3 regions of the Pontibacter rugosus genome follow, and region 3 is predicted to be linked to each of the others. Evidence: riboswitches for the same ligand, from Rfam matches in the RefSeq annotation. Region 3 holds a riboswitch; each other region holds the start of a gene.
The links. Region 3 has a riboswitch for S-adenosylmethionine ahead of ACFQ2O_RS07470 (phosphoadenylyl-sulfate reductase). Riboswitches for the same ligand answer to the same signal wherever they lie in the genome.
Positions count from the first base shown of each region.

Region 1: another riboswitch for S-adenosylmethionine. It lies ahead of ACFQ2O_RS11425 (Na+/H+ antiporter NhaC family protein); the one in region 3 lies ahead of ACFQ2O_RS07470 (phosphoadenylyl-sulfate reductase).
Region 2: another riboswitch for S-adenosylmethionine. It lies ahead of ACFQ2O_RS02095 (O-acetylhomoserine aminocarboxypropyltransferase/cysteine synthase family protein); the one in region 3 lies ahead of ACFQ2O_RS07470 (phosphoadenylyl-sulfate reductase).

Region 1 is NZ_JBHTLD010000095.1:8,309-12,681, forward strand. Features, by position in the region: gene ACFQ2O_RS11420 (N-acetylmuramoyl-L-alanine amidase) at 225-1,145, opposite strand; SAM riboswitch class I at 1,306-1,409, shown strand; gene ACFQ2O_RS11425 (Na+/H+ antiporter NhaC family protein) at 1,623-2,963, shown strand; gene ACFQ2O_RS11430 (hypothetical protein) at 3,048-3,230, opposite strand; gene ACFQ2O_RS11435 (DUF58 domain-containing protein) at 3,277-4,373, opposite strand, start outside.
Region 2 is NZ_JBHTLD010000009.1:1,638-6,010, forward strand. Features, by position in the region: gene metX (homoserine O-acetyltransferase MetX) at 1-720, opposite strand, end outside; gene ACFQ2O_RS02095 (O-acetylhomoserine aminocarboxypropyltransferase/cysteine synthase family protein) at 728-2,050, opposite strand; SAM riboswitch class I at 2,362-2,471, opposite strand; gene xseA (exodeoxyribonuclease VII large subunit) at 2,770-4,329, shown strand; gene xseB (exodeoxyribonuclease VII small subunit) at 4,322-4,373, shown strand, end outside.
Region 3 is NZ_JBHTLD010000048.1:6,913-11,285, reverse strand. Features, by position in the region: gene ACFQ2O_RS07480 (sulfate adenylyltransferase subunit 1) at 1-534, opposite strand, end outside; gene cysD (sulfate adenylyltransferase subunit CysD) at 536-1,444, opposite strand; gene ACFQ2O_RS07470 (phosphoadenylyl-sulfate reductase) at 1,553-2,272, opposite strand; SAM riboswitch class I at 2,585-2,688, opposite strand; gene ACFQ2O_RS07465 (hypothetical protein) at 2,886-3,605, opposite strand; gene ACFQ2O_RS07460 (hypothetical protein) at 3,887-4,373, shown strand, end outside.

The DNA of each region.
Region 1 (4,373 bases), on a different contig from region 3:
AACACATATGTTACCAATACAGCCGATGCTTGCGCCAGGTAAGTTGTAGAAAGCAGCAACGGAAAGTATGGCTTTCCAAGCAAGTGGAGTCACAAACCCTACACCACTTTAAGACACGAGTTAGAAACTAATCCCAGCGGAGGGAGCAGGACGATAACAGCAAACAGCAAAGATAGCTTAATTGAATATTTTAAGAACAGAGGCTATGAAAGCTTATACTTCTTTTACATATACTTCTGATACAAATTATATAGTATAACCTTATCCTTTTCCGTCAGAACATCATTAACCTCATCCTGAACAAAGTGCAGCTTAAAGGCACGAATGGCAGCAGGCAAATCACGGGTGTCAAAGCCGATGATGCGTAATGCCTCTTTAGGATTGAATATAAAAGGTATGGTAGAGACTGTGTCTTGTGGCTGTAAGATAATGGCTGGGGCCGTACCAGTGCTATCTGAAATGACGATAGGAGCAGCTGGTTGTAAATACTTTTCTAGTATGCCTTCATCGTACCACAAGCCATAGCCGTGTTCAGCTAGTTTCTTCCACGGAAATGTGTGGTTAGGGTCGTTTTTGCGTGTAGGAGCAATGTCGGAGTGGCCGATAAAATTAGCTGTTGGTATGTTATACGTTTTCTTCAGCATGTCCAGCACCTGCAGCAAGCTAGCAGTCTGAGCTTCCGAGAAAGGTTCAGCGCCATTATTGTCCAGTTCGATGCCAATGGAAGAGGAGTTAAGGTCTGTGTCGTTGCCCCAACGTGCAGCCCCGCCATGCCAGGCCCGGAGGTTATCGTTTAGCATGTGGTATACTTTGCCGTCGCGGCCAATCACATAATGAGCACTAACTTGTGTGCTGGGCTGGGTGAAGGTGTTCAGGGTTTGCTCCGTAGAGTTTTGTGCGGTATGGTGAATGACTACAAAGTTGGGCCGCCGCATACTGAAATTAGTTGTTCCCACCCAGTAATCACCTTGCTTTAGTTGCTCTTCTCCTGGTGTAAGGGCAGGTGTTACCCGTAGCTGTTTAGCGAATGCCTTCACCTGTTTATGATGGGCTTTATTGGTGCTGGCATAGGGGTTAGGTGTGCAGGCAGTGAGCGTGGCACAGGCGAGCAGTACAGATAAAAGGGCGGAGGCGTTATACTTCATGATCATCATTTATACGCCTCAAGCTATACAAATTACCTTTATCAACGCAAGCAAAAATTGCAAGAGCAGCATGCATTAGGCTATCTTGAGTTAGAAAACCTGTACTGATAGTTTGCTTTTTTGATTATCGTGACCTTACCTTTGTGCCATCTTTATGCAAGATTTATAAAGAAGAGGGGAGAGAGCAGGCTCAGAGAACCTCTAGCAACCACGGCTGCTGCCGTAAAGGTGCTAACACCTGCCCAGGTTTGGGAACTATAAATTATTCCAATGCGCGTATTACTTCAAGCTTCTATTTATCCGGTTTATACTTCTGTAACAGCCCTTGTAAACGGTTGTTGTTGCTGTTGTTAAAACTTTCTCGCAACTAAGGTTGCCTATTATCCGCCTGTTCCAGGCAAAGCAATCAATGTTTTTTAACTAATATTAAGCTGGTGGTACAGGCATGCCTTGTGCGCTCACCAGCTCCTCATTTTCATGAAACAGATCAAACAGACAGGAGGCTATGCCTTGCTGCCCTTCCTGGTTTTTGTATTCACCTTTTTAAGTGCAGGAATTCTGCTGGATGATTTCTATGCGCTTCCAGCACCTGTGGCGGTAGTGCTGGGTATAATTGCAGCTTTCTTCATACTTCGCGGCTCCGTAGAGGCCAAAGTGGAAGCACTTATCCGTGGTTGTGGCGATACCAAGATTGTAACCATGTGCCTTATTTACCTGTTGGCTGGTGCCTTTGCCACTGTTACCAAAGCCGTAGGCGGTGTAGATGCTACTGTAAACCTGGGCCTGAGTGTGTTGCCGGTGCAGTATTTAGGCCTTGGCGTCTTCTTGCTGGCAGCGTTTTTATCTACAGCTACAGGTACTTCGGTAGGGGCTATTGTAGCGCTGGGGCCGATTGTGGTAGGGCTGGCAAACCAAAGCCATACTTCGTTGCCGCTGTTATTGGGCACGCTGCTGGGGGGAGCTATGTTTGGTGATAACCTGTCTTTTATTTCTGACACCACTATTGCCGCCACACAAACGCAGGGATGCAGCATGCGCGATAAATTCCGCGTTAATATCCTGATAGCCGGACCCGCTGCGCTGGTTACACTGGTGCTGTTGTTGATTACCGGCCTGGCAACACCGGCAGTACCTGGTGCGCTGCCGGCGGTGCAGGAGGGTTACTGGTTACTGGTTTTACCATACTTGCTGGTAATCGCGCTGGCCATTTCAGGTATGAACGTGTTTGTGGTGCTCACGCTAGGCACCCTATCTTCAGGTGCACTAGGGTTAATTAACCATCAGCTGGATGTGCTGCAGTTTAGCCGCAGCGTGTACGAAGGCTTTACAGGTATGATCGAGATTTTCCTGCTCTCTATGCTGACAGGTGGCCTGGCGCAGATGGTAAGTGAGGCCGGAGGGATAGCCTTCCTTCTGAAAAAGATCAGCAAAGCGACAAAAGGGTATACATCTGCACAAGCAGGTATCGGAGCCTTAGTAGGTGGAACCAATACGGCTATTGCTAATAATACCGTTTCGATCGTGGTAACAGGTGAGGTTGCCAAAGAGATCAGCACCAAGTATAGCATTGATAAGCGAAAAACTGCTGCTATTATCGATGTATTTGCCTGTGTGGTGCAGGGGCTGCTACCTTATGGTGCACAAATTCTGATCCTGCTCAGCTTTACGGAAGGCCAGCTTTCATTCATAGATGTATGGTCTTATGCCTGGTACATTTACTTGCTGCTTGTCTTTGCACTGTTAGCCATTTACACGCCTTTCGTGGATCATTTTCTGGCTAAAGAACCAGCGGATGAAGCTACAGTGGCTGCTTTATAAAGGTCAATTTTGAAAAGGGGAGACACTGGCGGTCATTCTATTGTCTCTCCCTTTACTACCTCCTCCGCTGGCGCTAGCTTGCAGCTAGTGCCTATTATGGTGTAGAGCTTCCAGCTCTACTGGCTCGCAGAGCCATACCTGTACAGCCTCGGCCGTACTTCCATTGCCGCTGCTTTCTGCTTCCTCGAACAAGCCCATTATGGCCTCGGGCATCACGCTGTGTGCCTGAAGCTGCTCCTGAATGAAGAAAGGGAGGTGTTTCTGCATTGCCGCATGTACAGGGCTTATACTTTATAAATGGAAACTATACTTGTTAAATCAAGCCTCGTGATTTCAGCTCCAAATACTTGTTGATGGTATTAACCGTTAGTTGCTTAGGTGGTGTAAGTATGGCGTGTATACCATGCTGCTGCAGCTGCTTTACAATTTGTCGCTTGTCAAAATCAAATTTTTGGGCGATTGCCTTGGTGTATACTTCCGCTGTGTTATTAGCAGGCTTCTCCAGCAGCGCATGCAGTTCTGTGTTTTCAAAGAAAATGACTACCAGCAGATGGTGCTTCGCTAAAGCTCGCAAGTACGGCAGTTGGCGCTGCGCGCCGTTCAATGTCTCAAAATTAGTGAAGAGCAGTAACAGGCTGCGTTGTTTTATTTTACTACGTACCGTAGCGTACAAGCGCTCATAATCTGTTTCCTGGTACTTGGTGCGTTGGTTGTATAGTAGCTCCATAATGCGCCTTATCTGGTCAGATTTGCGCTGGGCTGGCAGCAGGTTACTTATTTTGTTAGAGAAGGTGATGATGCCTGCTTTATCCTGCTTTTTCAGGGCGATGTTGGAGATGACAAGGGAGGCGTTAATGGCATAGTCCAGCAGGCTTAGTCCTTCAAAAGGCATTTGCATCACACGGCCTTTGTCAATCAAACAGTATACTTGCTGCGATTTTTCATCCTGGTAACTATTCACCATCAGGTCTGCCTTACGGGCAGAGGCTTTCCAGTTGATAGTTCGTTGGTCGTCTCCGGCTACATAAGGCCTTATCTGTTCAAACTCGGAGCTATGGCCAATTCGACGTACTTTCTTCACGCCAAACTCCTGCAGCCTGTTTGAAATGGCCATCAGTTCATACTGCCGCATCTGCACAAAAGAGGGGTATACCGGTACTTCCTGGTCCTGGGCAAATCTGAAACGGCGTTTCACGAGCTGCAGTGGGCTCATAGCATACACATTGATGGCACCAAACAGGTAGCTACCGCGCTTGGTGGGGCGCAAGGTGTAATGGATGACTTGGGTGCGCCCTTTGGCAACAGCCGTTTTAAACAAGCTGTCGCGTTTCTGGAACTGGAAAGGCAGCTCGTCAATCACCTCGGTTTTAACGGGAAAGTTATACTTGTTCTCCAGGTACAGGTATACAT
Region 2 (4,373 bases), on a different contig from region 3:
GCCCTGGTATACTTGGTAGCTGGCCGCCCTGAAATCTTCCGTTATACTATGCCCTGGCTCCTGCTGCGACTCGTTGTAAGTTTTATAGTGTCTGTAAGAAAGCATGGCAATAGCACGTGCCGTTTTCATACCTTCTTTACCTGCATTTGCTGTGCTGCTTTCCCAGCTCGGGTCCTGGCGAATAGCCATGCGTTGCGTTTCGTTAAAGGCAATACCCCACGGTGAGTGGCGTGCATTACTGGCCACATGCACCAGCCGCTCAAATACATCCGGCTGCACCAGTGCCCACTCCAGCGCCTGCTGCCCACCCAGCGAGCCACCAATCAAGGTATGGATGCGCTCCAGCTCCAACTCCTGCCGCAGCAAATCGAAAGCACGCACTACATCCCGGTTCGTGAACTGCGGGAATGTATGGAAGTATGGCTGTAAAGTTTTTGGGTTGATAGACAGCGGCCCGGTAGAGCCATAGCAACCACCAAGTGTATTGGCGCAAATCACAAACCACTCACGCGGGTCGTAAAACTTATCTTCTCCAAAAAGATCGCACCACCAATCGGTAAAATCTGAGCTGCCGGTAAGGGCATGGCACACCCACACAACATTGCTACGCTGAGGATTTAGCGTACCATAAGTGGTATAAGCCAGCTGGAAGCCCGGAAGTGTAGCTCCGGACTCCAGCTGAAACTCTTGTTGATGGTGAAATAACTGAGGTGTTGGCATAGTAATTTTAAACTGCGGCTGGCTCTTCTGCCTGTACTTTAGCAAAGGCTTGCGCTATATCTGCTTTAATGTCTTCTATATGCTCGATGCCTGCGGAAATGCGCAGCAGCGTTGGCTCCACGCCTGCGTTTAGCTGCTCTTTTTCTGACAGCTGCTGGTGCGTGGTAGAAGCAGGATGTATGATAAGGGTTTTGGCATCGCCCACGTTAGCTAAATGGCTAACCAGTTCCAGGCTGTTTACGAATTTCTCTGCCTGCTGCTGATCGCCTTTCAGCTTAAAAGACAATACTCCACCAAAGCCTCGCTTTAGGTATTTCTTAGCTAACGAATGGTATGGGCTGCTCTCAAGGCCTGGGTAATTTACACTCTCTACCTGCTCATGCTGCTCCAGCCATTCAGCCAGCGCCTGCGCGTTCTGCACCGTTCTATCCACGCGCAGCGAAAGTGTTTCGAGTCCCTGCAGTAGCAGGAAAGAATTAAAAGGGCTAATGGCAGGGCCAAAATCACGCAGGCCTTCGACACGGGCACGTATGGCGAAAGCTATGTTACCGAAAGGTCCGTCCGATCCAAAAACTTCCCAGAAGTTAAGGCCGTGGTAGCCTTCGCTTGGCTCCGAAAACTGTTTAAATTTGCCGTTGCCCCAGTTAAAGTTACCGCCGTCTACAATCACACCGCCTATACTTGTGCCGTGGCCTCCAATCCATTTTGTAGCAGATTCAACCACCACATTAGCGCCGTGCTCCAGCGGGCGGAACAAATAACCTCCTGCACCAAACGTATTATCTACCACCAACGGAATGTCATGCTTCTTAGCAAGTGCGGCAATGGCTTCGAAATCCGGAATGTTGAAACGCGGATTGCCGATGGTTTCTACATAAATGGCTTTCGTCCTATCGTCAATCAATTTTTCATAGCTTTCTGCCTCATCACTTTCAGCAAACCTTGCCTCTATACCCAGTCGCTTGAACGATACTTTAAACTGGTTGTAAGTACCGCCATACAGGTAATTTGTGGTAACAAAATTATCTCCGGCCTCCAGTATGTTGTTAAGAGCTATAAACTGCGCCGCCTGTCCTGATGCTACTGCCACGGCCGCCACACCACCTTCCAGCGCCGCAATGCGTTTTTCAAACACATCAGAGGTAGGATTCATGATGCGGGTATAGATGTTGCCAAATTCTTTGAGTGCAAACAGGTTAGCACCGTGTTCGGCGTTTTTAAAAGCATAAGAAGTAGTCTGGTAAATAGGCACCGCACGCGACTGTGTTGTTGGATCTATTTCCTGGCCTGCGTGTAGCTGTAGTGTTTCGAAATGCAATGCTTGTGACATAATTATGCTGATTTAATAAGGTTAGCTTGGGAAAATATAAACTAAAAGAAAGGATGCTGTTGAGCCGCAAAAAGCCTGATTTGTTTACAGCGTAGCCATAGCAGCAGACTTAACATCTGCCACTAAGCCGTTCTGAAAACAGGATTTTTATACTTGGATGATCAACAACAGTAACACATGCTGCACATGGGCGTGCGCATGACAAATTGTTTAGCAGGAGCTAAATAAAGATTTTGCGACAGGTTATACCCTGCCGGTGCAAATGATACTACGAGTTGTGTTGGCTTAATTCCCTTGTTCATTTTCGTATCAATTTATATTCGTCCGGCACCCTGCCGAACTCAGGAATTAGCACCTTAACCACGGTAGTTAGGTTGCTAGCGCTTCATAGAGCCTGTCTCTCCACGCTTCTTTATAAATCAATATCCGCAAAAGGGACAATTGACTTGATGTTGCAATTATACGGGACGAATTTTTAAAAAGCCAAACAAAAACAACATTTTTTCACAACACATACTTTATCCTCCTGAAAATTAAAGCATTAGAGGCCATACATTATTTAACTATACTTGCAGCCGCTTGCATCAGGGTCTCTATTTATCTTTAAATCATGATTTTACATATTTGGTGTTCTGTGTTTTTGTGAAGAAAGCTTTATCTTAGAGCCTTAGGAGCCGGCAATCTGCTGGTAGTGCAGGTGAAATTTTATTGAGCGAGCGATGTCCCATATCTATATCAGCCATAGTATAAGCCACCAGGAACAACCTGGCCCCCTCTCCCTGCATGCCCTGCACCAGCAGATACGCGAGGAGTTGGAGCTTGCTTTTCCAGATAGCTATTGGGTGGTGGCTGAGATAGCACAGGTAAACGTAGACCGCCGCAAAGGCCACTGCTACCTTACCCTGGTAGATAAAGGCGACGATGCCCGGCAAATGCTGGCACAGGCCCGCGCTACTATCTGGGGCTCGCGTTACCAGATGCTGGGCCGCCACTTCGAGGAAAAAACAGGCCAGCCGCTGAAGGCAGGGCTAAAGGTGCTGTTGCAGGCAACAGTGCGGTTTCACGAGCTTTATGGCCTTAGCCTCGACATTACCAACATTGATCCCAACTATACGATCGGTGACCTTGCGCGCCAGCGGCAGGAAACCTTGAAGCGTTTAGAAGCTGAGGGGCTGATGGAGGCGAACAAGGCGCTAGAGCTGCCGATGGTGCCGCAGCGCTTGGCCATTATCTCCTCTGCCACGGCTGCCGGTTTCCAGGATTTTGTGCATCAGCTGCAAAACAATAGCTACGGCTATACCTTCAGCACAACGTTGTTTCCGGCCACTGTGCAGGGCAACGAGGCTCCGGCTTCTGTAGCCAGTGCTTTTGCCAAAATCAGCAAGTATAAAGATCAATATGATGTAATCGTGCTGATTCGTGGCGGTGGTTCCCAGACAGACCTAAGCTGCTTTGATGACTATAAGATAGCCGCATCCATCGGAAAATCTCCGTTGCCGGTGCTGACGGGTATTGGGCATGAGCGCGACGAAAGTATAGCCGATTTGGTAGCGAACACGCGCCTGAAGACACCTACGGCCGTAGCGGGTTTCCTGATTGACAGGTTCAGAGCTGCCGAAGAGTACAGCGAAAGCTTGTTCGATAGCATCCGGATGTTTTCGGCACAGCAGATGAAACTGGCACATGACCAGCTGGAGCGCCTCAGCCATCGGGTAAACAATAACACCAAACAGATATTACAGGCACGAAAGGATAAACTGGAGATACTCTCCCGCGGATTGCTGCTTAAACCAAAGTCCTACATCGAAGCGCAGAAGCACCACGTAAGTAACCTGGAAAAAGACCTTAACTCCGAAACAAAAGATTTGCTATACGAGCAGGAGCGGCTGCTGCAGGAGCTATCGGTGTGCGTGGAAGGCAAAAGCCAGCGCTACTTGCACATGAAGGAGCACGAGCTGAACCACCTGGTGCATTGCCTGGAAACGGAGTCTAACGACAAACTGAAACAGGAACAGTTAACCTTTACCAAGTATAGCGACAAGCTAACGTATGGTGTAAAAAACAAAATGCAGCATGAGAACCACAGGCTAAAGCTGCTGGAAATGAGTGTAGAAGCCAATAACCCAGAAAAGCTGCTGCTGCGTGGTTACACGCTGACTTTAGTAGACGGGAAAATAATTAAAAGTGTAAAAGACGTGAAAGATGGAGACGTGGTGCAAACCAAAATGCAGGACGGCTCCATCCATAGCTTAGTTGTAACTATTGATACTGATGAGTAAGGATTTGAACCAAATGACCTACCGCGAAGCAACGCAGGAGTTGG
Region 3 (4,373 bases):
GACAGGTATAAAAGTGATGTCTTTCGCATTCAGCTTTTTAGCAAAAAGCTTATAATCTTCTACAATCTGATTGTATACCAGCTCGTCATAACCTATCAGGTCCATCTTATTGATACAGATAACTAAGTGCGGAATACCTAGCAAGGAAGAGATAATAGAGTGACGACGCGTCTGCTCCTGTACCCCTTTGCGGGCATCTACAAGTATGATAGACAGGTTTGAGTTGGACGCACCCGTAACCATGTTGCGGGTATACTGGATATGGCCCGGCGCATCAGCAATAATAAACTTACGCTTTTCGGTAGAGAAATACTTATAAGCTACATCAATGGTGATACCCTGCTCGCGCTCTGCCTTCAGACCATCTGTTAACAGTGATAAGTCTACCTGTCCGTCTTCATTCAAGCGGCCAGAGCTTTCAATGGCTTCCAGTTGATCAGCAAAAATCTGCTTCGTATCATATAGCAAGCGACCGATCAAGGTGCTTTTGCCGTCGTCTACACTGCCTGCGGTAATAAATCTTAGTATATCCATCTTAAAAGTATCCTCCTTTTTTGCGGTCTTCCATCGCTGTCTCAGACAGCTTATCATCAATACGGGTTGCGCCACGCTCACTTATTTTAGACTCCAGAATCTCTGCGATTACACCGTCTATATCATGTGCGATTGACTCTACAGCAGCTGTACAGGTCATATCGCCTACCGTGCGGAAACGTACCTGCTTTCTCACCACCACATCGTCCGGCTCCTGATAAATAAAGTCAGACCATGCCATCAGCTTCCCATCACGCACCAGGCATTCACGCTCATGTGTGTAGTAGATGTTCGGCAATTCAATGCCTTCACGTTTGATGTAATTCCATACGTCCAGTTCCGTCCAGTTTGAGATCGGGAACACACGTACGTTTTCGCCTTTTGTGATGCGGCCGTTGTAGATGTTCCACAGCTCCGGGCGCTGGCGTTTCGGGTCCCACTGGCCAAACTCGTCACGAACAGAGAAGATGCGCTCTTTGGCGCGGGCTTTTTCTTCGTCGCGGCGGGCACCACCAATGCAGGCATCAAAGCCAAACTCTTCGATGGTTTCCAAAAGGGTATGCGTCTGTAGCGCATTTCGGCTGGCGTAGCGGCCTTTCGGCTCTGACAAGCTCTTGCGTTTGATGGTGTCTTCCACGTTGCGCACGATCAGTTTCTCGCCCAGCTGCTCTGCTAATTCATCGCGGTAGCGGATGGCTTCCGGGAAGTTGTGGCCAGTGTCGATGTGCACCAGCGGGAACGGGAATTTACTCGGTCTAAAGGCTTTCTCAGCCAGGCGTACCAGTGTAATAGAATCTTTGCCGCCCGAAAAGAGCAGGGCTGGCTTTTCAAACTGCCCCGCTACCTCACGCATGATGTGGATGGCTTCTGCCTCCAACTGGTCGAGGTAATCCAGATATCTCTTTGTCATAATTTTGAATAGATGAATGAGCGAATGATTGAATTATGAAGTGGTAGAGTCTGTATCTGTCCTTTCATAAAGCATCATCCCTAATTCTGAATTTTTAATTCTTAACTCTTATCTCGCGTGCAAGCCGCATTCTTTTTTGGAGTTGTCTTCCCACCACCAGCGGCCGGCTCTGAAGTCTTCGCCTTCAGCAATGGCACGGGTACAAGGGGCGCAACCTATACTTACAAAGCCTTTGTCGTGCAGCGGGTTGTATGGGATGTTCAGCGTTTTTACAGCATCCTTTACATCCTCTAGCGACCAGTCCAGCAATGGGTTATACTTAATCAGTTGGTGGCCTTCGTCCCATTCCAGCAGTTGCAGGTCCTGGCGCGCACCTGATTGATCTGCGCGGATACCCGTCACCCAGATGTTCACTCCTTGCAGGGCGCGGTTCAGTGGCTCCACCTTACGGATGTAGCAGCACTGTTTTCTGTCGTCGATGGAGTTGTAGAAGCTCATGGGGCCTTTTTCGTTTACCAACTGCTCTACCGCCTCATGCTTCGGGAAGTATACTTCTATCTTTTTGCCGTAGTGGTTGTTGGTTTTGTGCAGCAGGGTATAGCTCTCGTTAAAGAGGCGGCCTGTATCCAGTGTGAACACCCGTATCGGCAGGTTATTTTCAAAAATATAATGCGTAACGAGTTGATCTTCTACACCAAGGCTGGAGGAAAAGGCGATGCTGCCTTGGAATTCCTGCGCCAGAATACGTAAGCCCTCTTCAGCCGGAATTTGAGACAGGGCAGTACGCAAGGTATCGAGCTTTGCCAGCAAATCTTGTGATAAATCCATGGGGTATACTTTAATCTCTTGAAAACTGAATTGGTAAATCTGGTTTTCGGTTTAGAGCCACAACCATGCCGTTTGCTTTACAAGCAGCCTGACGGGTAATCTTGGCTTATAACAAGAAGATAAGATTATAGGAGGTTAGCTCCTGAACCGAAACATTTGTGGGGGAGGTGCTATGCACTAGCACATACAACAGCAACAACAAGTCTGCTTTAGCTGTGCAGATGTTGTGAAAAGGGCAACATAAGCGGTGGCTGTACCACGGCCTGCCATTCTGATTGCTGATGTTGAGTAGTAGGTTTGCATTGCTATTCTAATTTATATGCCCCGGCCACACCGGGATAGGAATTGGCACCTTACCATTTTGGAGGTTGCCAGAGGGTCGTGGAGCCTAGTCTCTCGCCTCTTCTTTATAAATTTATTACAGACGTAACGTCCTTTGGTGTTCTGTATGCAAAAATACGGCTTTTTCTGAGATGTATAAGTTTTACGTGTAAAATATTGTAAAACAGCCATTCAAATCTGATACACGCCTCACAACGCAATAAACGGTGGCAAAGTTATAGTACGAACCTATCACCCTTACTCTTAGAAGCTTTATAAGAGGCAGTACGGCCTATGCTGCCAGTCGGGTAACATACTTTACAAGTGAGCGCTTTGCTATAGGCAACAGGGAGTGCTCTAAGGACATAGGTACCTTGGCCACAGCCAGGAAGGTAGCAGGATTCGGTAACTGCTGTCGTTCTTTTATCAGCTCTACTTTTAGCTGCTCGTGTGTTTTTGCCAGCCCACGCCTAACCGTTTGCAGGTGTGTAGTATGAATCCCCCTATACTTTTCATAGGTGTTCTCGAAAACAGTAATATTATACATATATACCAGTGTTTCTTTGCCTGTATAAGTGTCAAGGAACAAATAGCCTTCGTTGTGGTACATAGGTGTAATGCCTATTGGGTTAATTTCCAGGTGGCGTTCTACAAAATCATATAGCTCCTTACCCTCTTGCAAGGTGTCGCTGAAAAGGGGTGTGGCATATTGTATGATCTCTTCTATCTGCTGCATGGTCTCGTCATCTTCCACAATTTTCTCATACACCAGCTCTAGTTTCTCAAAATCGGCACGGCTGATGCGCTGCGGGAATTTTTCATAGACGAGTTGCTTGTGCTCTTTAACCTGTTGCAGGTTGCGGTAGTGCATAATAAGGTCCGAGAAAATAGGGTAGAGGCGCTGCTTTCCAAATTCATTCTTGGCAGCTTTCAGATAAGCCAGCAGCAGGTACTTCTTGTACTCAAAATCCAGAAGCCCCTCAGTAAGCCAGTTGACAGGTAGGGTGTTCATAGTCCTTCAACACTTAAGTTAAACGTGGTATTTAAACGAAAGGAGCATGGGTTTAGGTTGAGTAGTGATAGGTTATTTTGATACGTAAATTTTGCAGCTGTTTATGCTTAGTGATGTTGTATAGCTTGGGTACGCGGCAAGCAGCAACTAGGTGGAGGGGTGACAGAAAGCTCAGTCATAAGCGGTTTCATTGTTCACGAAAATTATGTCAAAGTATTTCTGAACAGGATAAAAAGGCACTACTTTAGATGCCTTTTTATCTAATTGTTTAGCTGTTGTTTATGAAGCGCAATCTCCTACACCTGCTGCTGTGTTTGCTGTTTATTACAAGTATAAGCTCCTGCGACAAAGACTCTGAGCTGAGCCTGCCGCCTGTCACGCAGGATGCCCGCAATAACCTTGGCTTTAAAGCAGATGGCAAAGTATGGGTTAATCAGGGGGACATCTGCAATTGGTCTGTTTGCGACGATAATGTGGTGGAGGGCAGGCTGCACAAAAACCAGGATGGCTCCCGTTCGCTTGTTCTATCGGCCTACTACAACGATAAAAAGAAGAACATCTCGCAACAGTTCAGCCTGCACGGCAGAAACATCAGCGCCACCGGCACCTACCAGCTTAAGCCAGGGCAGGAAGACAATGCCAGCTTTGTGGTTGACATGAGCCAGAACGACTTTTACCAGTTAGGCAGCAACTCCACTTTTACTGTTAGCATCACCAAATTAGATACTGTAAACCATATTGTATCTGGCCAATTTGAAGGTGTGCTGG